Regions from separate parts of the Oceaniserpentilla sp. 4NH20-0058 genome, predicted to be linked through region 1. Evidence: predicted binding sites of a transcription regulator. Region 1 holds the regulator's gene; each other region holds the start of a gene.
The links. Region 1 encodes FliA, which starts transcription of late flagellar genes. Its sites were predicted from a motif close to CTAAAGTTNNNNNNNNNNCNGCCGATA; they were not measured.
Positions count from the first base shown of each region.

Region 2: a site for FliA is predicted at 878-904, ahead of ABWV45_RS02695 (DUF5610 domain-containing protein). Genes of this name have one in related genera too.
Region 3: a site for FliA is predicted at 1,000-1,026, ahead of motA (flagellar motor stator protein MotA). Genes of this name have one in related genera too.

Region 1 is NZ_BAABWE010000005.1:56,217-58,494, reverse strand. It holds gene ABWV45_RS08270 (protein phosphatase CheZ) at 1-560, opposite strand, end outside; gene cheY (chemotaxis response regulator CheY) at 574-948, opposite strand; gene ABWV45_RS08260 (RNA polymerase sigma factor FliA) at 1,092-1,838, opposite strand; gene ABWV45_RS08255 (MinD/ParA family protein) at 1,842-2,278, opposite strand, start outside.
Region 2 is NZ_BAABWE010000001.1:570,211-572,488, forward strand. It holds gene ABWV45_RS02695 (DUF5610 domain-containing protein) at 1-815, opposite strand, end outside; gene ABWV45_RS02700 (fatty acid desaturase) at 1,152-2,177, shown strand; gene ABWV45_RS02705 (asparaginase domain-containing protein) at 2,216-2,278, opposite strand, start outside.
Region 3 is NZ_BAABWE010000004.1:261,399-263,676, forward strand. It holds gene motB (flagellar motor protein MotB) at 1-31, opposite strand, end outside; gene motA (flagellar motor stator protein MotA) at 76-927, opposite strand; gene ABWV45_RS07835 (HDOD domain-containing protein) at 1,049-2,278, shown strand, end outside.

The sequences.
Region 1 (2,278 bases):
GTAATGCGCTGTATAACTTGACCGGTTAAATCCTGAAAATCTTGAGCCAACAAAATGTCACTTAAGTTGGCATTGAGTTTTTTGGTGTTCTTGTCAGTATTTTCTAAAAACTGAGCAACTCGTTTAGTTAATTCTCTAAATTCTTTGGCGCTCATTTCTTTATTTAAAAAACGAGTCCATTCCTGTCTGATTTCAAATGCCTCAGAAGCAATCGCCTCTGATAGCGGCATACTATCATCCACTTTATCCATGGTTTTATTTGCCGCTTTCGCTGTCATTTCGACAACGTACTGCAAACCTTCATGGGCTTCATCTATATCTGATCCGGCACCTTGAACTTTACTATCTAATTTAAAGTTCTTGATTGACTCATGCAGTGCACGCGTGAGCTGCCCGATTTCTTGATAAAGATTTTCATCCCTAACTTTTTGTAAATCCTGAATTAAGCCAACTGCGCCTGCAAGGTCATTTTGTTCTAATCGACCCATTAGCTCATTAGCTTTTTCAGAAAACAGTTTTGCAAACTCTGATGTTGAGTTTTTTAGCTCTGCTTCTGCCATGACACCTTCCTAGTCAGCCATCAACACGCTCAAAGATTTTTTCAATCTTTTCTTTGAGTACCGCAGCCGTAAACGGTTTTACAACATAGCCATTTACACCTGCTTGTGCTGCCGCCACAATTTGGTCTCGTTTTGCTTCGGCTGTCACCATTAACACAGGTAAAGACTTCAACCGCTCATCTTCACGTACATGCTTCAACAGCTCTATACCTGTCATACCTGGCATGTTCCAGTCGGTGACTAAAAAATCAAAGTCACCACTTTGTAACATGGGTAAGGCGGTATTGCCGTCGTCTGCCTCTTGAGTATTGGTAAACCCCAAATCTCTGAGCAGGTTTTTAATGATGCGCCTCATGGTGGAGAAATCGTCCACAACAAGTATTTTCATATTTTTATCCAAAGCTACCTCCCAGCGCCCTGGCCAATGACTCTATTGCCTATTTTTAGTCTAGCCAGTGTTATGAAGTTATCCAGCAGGTTCATGTGAAATATAAGACTAGGCGTAATTTAACCAGCCTTTATTCACTACCTTTAGGCCTTTTGTTCTACCCATTCAGATAAGCGAGCCCTTAATCTATGGGCCGCTTGGCTATGAATTTGGCTTACTCGTGACTCACTTACTTCTAAGACAGCTCCTATTTCTTTTAAATTTAATTCTTCATCGTAATATAGGGCTAACACCAATTGCTCTCTTTCTGGAAGGGTCCCAATGGCTTGTGCAAGCTGTTTTTGGAAATGCTCCGATTGTAGGCCTTCAAACGGCCCTGAATCATCGTGATTGATTAGCTCCCCTTCCCGCTCACCGGGTTGGGTCAAAAGGTCTTCAAAGCTGAATAGCCGAGAACCAAGGCCATCTTGGAGGTGGGTGTGATACTCTTCCAAGCTCATATCTAATGCAGAAGCAACTTCATGATCTTGTGCATCACGCCCAGTTTGAGATTCTACAAATCGAATGGCATCCGCTATTTTCCGGCTGTTTCGATGTACGGACCGAGGCGCCCAATCTCCTTTACGAATTTCATCAAGCATAGCGCCACGAATACGAATACCAGCATAGGTTTCAAAACTCGCACCTTTACTCGGTTCGTATTTGCGTGCAGCTTCAATCAAGCCAATCATGCCTGACTGTACAAGATCATCCAGTTGTACCGAAGCTGGTAATCGCCCTTTTAGATGATGACCTATGCGCTTAACTAAAGGCGCATATTCTTCGATTAGATGATTAAAATTAGGATTTTGCTCACCTGTGTACATGGCTAAACCACTTGCTACGGCCATTATTTATCCACGAGCTGTTGATACTAAACTCTCCACAAAAAACTCTAGGTTGCCTCTTGCTGTTGTCGGCAATGGCCATGAGTCCACTTTTTTTGCTAAGGATTTATAGGCCAACGAGGCCTTTGCTCTTGGGTACGCTTCTATTACTGCTCGCTGTCTTTGCACCGAGCGTTTAACACTTTCATCAAATGGAATACTGCCAACATATTGCAATGCAACATCTAAGAATCGGTCTGTTACTTTTGTCAATTTGGCAAATAGGTTGTGGCCGTCTTGGCTTGTTTTCACCATGTTGGCTAAAATCCTAAAACGAAACACCCCGTGATCACGATTCAATAGCTTAATGAGTGCATAAGCATCGGTAATACTGGTAGGCTCATCCGTCACAACAAACAGGGCTTCTTGCGCGGCTTTTACGAAACTGACAACGCCATCACTGA
Region 2 (2,278 bases), on a different contig from region 1:
GCGTCGCTGGTTAAATTCATGGCCATATCAAAAGCTGTGCCTAAATCGCCACTATAAAACTCACCGGCTAAATCATTCACTTGCGCCATTAAAGACTCGATAGCGGCCATTTCATCGTCGTTTAAGTTACCTTCTACCATTAAACTGAAACCTGAACGGTTAGTCTCTTCGCTTAAACTGGCGTATAGCTGGGTGTCACCATCATTGGCTGCTAGTGCTGCTTTATAAGACTCGTAGTCGCTCATGGCTTTGATTTTCACTACATCCCCTTCTTGGGTTGTCAGTTCAAATTCAAAGTTGTTTTTGGTGCGCTCGTAGGCTTTACCGTATTCAACGGTATTGGCTTTGAATATCTCCTGATTTGGATTGAAGGTGCCTTCTTTTAGCTGATCAATGCCGTCATATATGCCTTGTTCGGCCGCATCAATCTTTTCTGCCAAAGGTTCATCCATTTTATTTAGAGCATCAATTTGCTCTCTAGCTTGCTTAAAGCCAGTTTCTACACCGCTTTGAGCCGCTTCAAATAAGGAGTTAAGATCGGCTTCACTGGCTCCATTTGCACGAGCTTGGTCGATACGCTTACCAATATGCTGCATAACCGTGTCAACAACAGCATCTACATCAAATAGGCTTTTAGCTTCAGAGACGGTTTTCTCAGGGGGTAGATCTACACCTAGGTTGTCCTTTAATGCATTCCCTAGACGTTGATGGGCAAATTTGTCTTGATCAAGTTTTTCTTCAGCCATAACTTTTGGCTGTACAGGCTGAGAATACAGGTTAGATTTATTGAATAACGCAGAGTTAAACGACAACATGGCACACCTCTGAGTGATCTTGGTAGCCAGCCTTGGCCAAAATTAATTAAGTGATACCCACTTATCGACTAATAGAGGATTTTCTTTAGCTTATTTACCCTGCTGAGTTATTCTTTTTTTGTATTATAGGGAATTGAATTTCATGTTTTAGTTCTAAAAATGGCCATGAGAGTCGTTTTAAATGGATTAACTCTCATATTTAATCTCGTGATGATTCATATAGCCAATCTTTCTAAAATTAACCCGCCACCCAATCATAACGGCTAACCACCTTCAGCTCGATTCATTAAGGCCTGCTAGGATTATATGTATCAACAAAGTTTTAGATGTGACGTTATGAAGACTGATCACAATTGCATTGCAACTAAGAATATTCAAAACGCTATCCGCCAAGCAGGTGCAGATTTGAAAGTGGCTCACCCCATTTTACGCCATCAAAATGCCATTGGTTTGATCATTGGACTAATTGCATTTATAGGCATGATTGCCTCTGGTTTAGGATACATTTACGGATTTATTCCGGCTTGGCTCTGTATTCTATGCAGCGCTTTTTTTGCAGCTATTAGTCATGAGCTAGAACACGATTTAATTCATCGCTTGTACTTCCGTAAACAGCCTTTAATTCAAAATATGATGATGGCCATAGTTTGGATTATGCGCCCAAACACGATAAACCCATGGTTTCGACGTCAATTACACTTTAACCATCATAAAGTTTCCGGTACTCAAAACGATGTGGAAGAACGCATATTGGGTAATGGTATGACGTTTGGCATTAAACGAATAGTGGCATCGTTAGATGGTTTTTTATCTATAACCATACGCATCAAAGAATTAAGTAGCATGAAGGGTTATCAATATTTAAGCTTTGCTTTTAAAGGTGCACCATTAACCCACATATATGTCGTTAGTTTGTATGGTTATTTAACCTTTTTGACTTTCGATTTATTCAACCTAAATACCCTTCTAGGCTTTGAATACACTTCTTGGTTTTTAGATGTTTTAAATTGGGTGGAAGTGATGTTAGTGGTTTGGATTATTCCAAATGCATTACGTGCTTTTTGTCTGCACAATATGACTGCTGCATTGCATTATTATGGAGATGTGGATTCTCTGTTAAAGCAGTGCCAGATCATGAACCATTGGTCATTACTACCATTACAGTTGTTTTGTTGTAATTTTGGTGCCACTCACGCTATTCATCATTTTGTAGTGAGTCAGCCATTTTATTTACGTCAAATGGTGGCAAAAAAGGTATACCCTGTCCTGCAAGAAAACGGGGTGCGATTTAATGATTTTGAAAGTGTATTGAGAGCCAACCGTTTTGCTAAAAAACCTGAAGCGTTAACACCTCAGGCCTAACTGTTTGTAACAAGCTAGCTCCTATTAGTAGGGCTTTTTTATTTTCCTTCAAATCGCTTATTTTGATAGTTTTTTTCCACATGACTGGCCGGATATACTTG
Region 3 (2,278 bases), on a different contig from region 1:
TGATGATGTTTTGCTGGTCAAACTTATCCATTAAGTGACTCCAGCAATATAGGATGGACCGGCGTTCGCGTCATGCTAGCGCCCTCTCACCTTGCTTTCTAACTCGTTAAAGCTTGGACGACCATGAGAAAATAAAACCTTACGGCCAAACTCTACAGCCAACTGAGGAGGTAAACCGTTCACTGACGCCACAATCGTGGCTTTAGCGGATTCATACAGTTTAATTTCTTCGTGAGCAATGTGTTCCATTTTACTGGCGATTGGACCAAACAAACCGTAGCCAAATAACACACCAGAGAAGGTGCCCACTAGAGCCGCCGCAATGTGTCTGCCAAGTTCTTCCATAGGGCCGTCAATGGCTCCCATTGTGATGACAATACCCAACACCGCAGCCACTATACCAAAGCCGGGCATGGCATCTGCTATTTTTTGAACTGCTTGAGAAGGGCCGATGAGTTCATGTAAACGGCTGTCGATTTCCATATCCATTAAAGCTTCAAGCTCATGGGCTTGCATGTTGCCTGCTGCAATTAGACGAAAATAATCGGCAATAAAATCAGCAAGAGGTTTATTGCTTTGAATAGCGGGGTATTTCGAAAAGACGCCGCTTTGCTGCGGGTTTTCCACATCCCCTTCGATGGACATCATGCCTTCTTTGCGACTTTTGTTCAGGATGTCATAAATTAAACTTAAGCAATCCATATACATACTTTTATTGGCTTTGCCGCCAGTGACCACTTGAGGCAATAGTTTGAGGGTATCAATATGGGTTGGGCCGGGGTTACTGACAATATGAGCGCCAATACCAGCCCCAAGGATAATCAGAAATTCATAAGGCTGCCAAAGTGCAGCCAGCACACCATGGCTACCTATGTAGCCATAGATAACGCTGAAAACCACCACTGTAAAGCCAGCTAAGAATAGCATTTCCGTGTGTCCCTCTGGGCCCTTACTGTCCTTTTTTCACGAAAGTGAAATCCATGGGCCCGATTGTTCAAAGTACGACTATAGTTAATTTAAGTTTAGAAAAGGTCTTTCCTCAAATCGAATGGAAGCAAAAAGCCCAAAAGGGGTGAACGCTTGGCTGGATTTAGCCACAAAAGCGAAATTACCTATCTTAAAAGTGTCAGCCCAATTGCTTACCAAGCAAATAAAATCGGGCGCTTCTCTGGCGGATATGGCTCACACCATAGAACGAGACCCCGTGCTGTGCCTGTATTTATTTTCGTCGGCGAATCATAAAAATGCCAATGGCGAGGTAGAAATCCTAAGTTTGAATCATGTCATCACCATGTTGGGCATGAATGGTGTAATTGATGTCATTAGGCAAGCGCCTAAAATGGCACTTTTAAAAAGTGATGCACGGCAAAAGGCCTATCTGCAAGCTCAGGCAAACAGCACTTTAGCTGGACGTTTAGTTGAACACTGGGCATCGGACACCCACAGCGGTTCCGCCGAAAAACTGAAGTGGGCCACTATGTTATCAGGTGCGCCTAATTGGTATTTATGGTTTGTTGCTTATCAGCCAATGACGCGATGGCAATTTGCGGTGCATCATGATCATTTTCCCAGTGCCAAGGTAGAAGCGAAGTTATTCGGTTGTCTGTTAGAAGATGTGTCCCGAATGATAGGTAGGCGAGTGCGTTTGCCTAATCTATCTCAGCAACTATTAGAGCGCGCGAACTGGCCAACTCTTAGAGAGTGGGGAAAAATTCTAAGCCCTAATCATATGATGTTTAGCGACGAGGATACCCAGTTACGCAGGTTGAAAAGTGCCCCAAGTACCTTAATGTTATTAATGAATCATCTTGCGCAACAGGTTCAGTTCGGTTGGATGCATCCTCGTTGTTTACGTGTTCAAATTGCTTTGGCTCATTTAAGTGGCAAAGAGTTACATCAAGTTGTGAAACGCAATCATAATTTGGCCATCGATATGAGTCGCAAGCAACTTGCTGAACAGATATTGCCTCCAGCGGTGTCGTTACTTTGGCCAACACAGTTGTTGAAGGAACCAAGCTGGGTACGTCGTGGGTATATTTGCTGGGAGAAAGATCCAGCCTCGCAAGCATCGGCTAAACCCAAAGTTCAAGCTGAGCGAGTGTTGCAACTTGTAGACGCCCCCCCACGAACAATGAATAAAAAAATATTGCTTGAAGCGTTGGAACATTTGAATCAAGGGGTTTCCGAATTTAATGATATTCACAATATTTTCTTAGCATCCAATAAAGCCCTAAGAGATGGTATTGGCATGGGTAGAGGCTTTATTAGTATTTTAAAT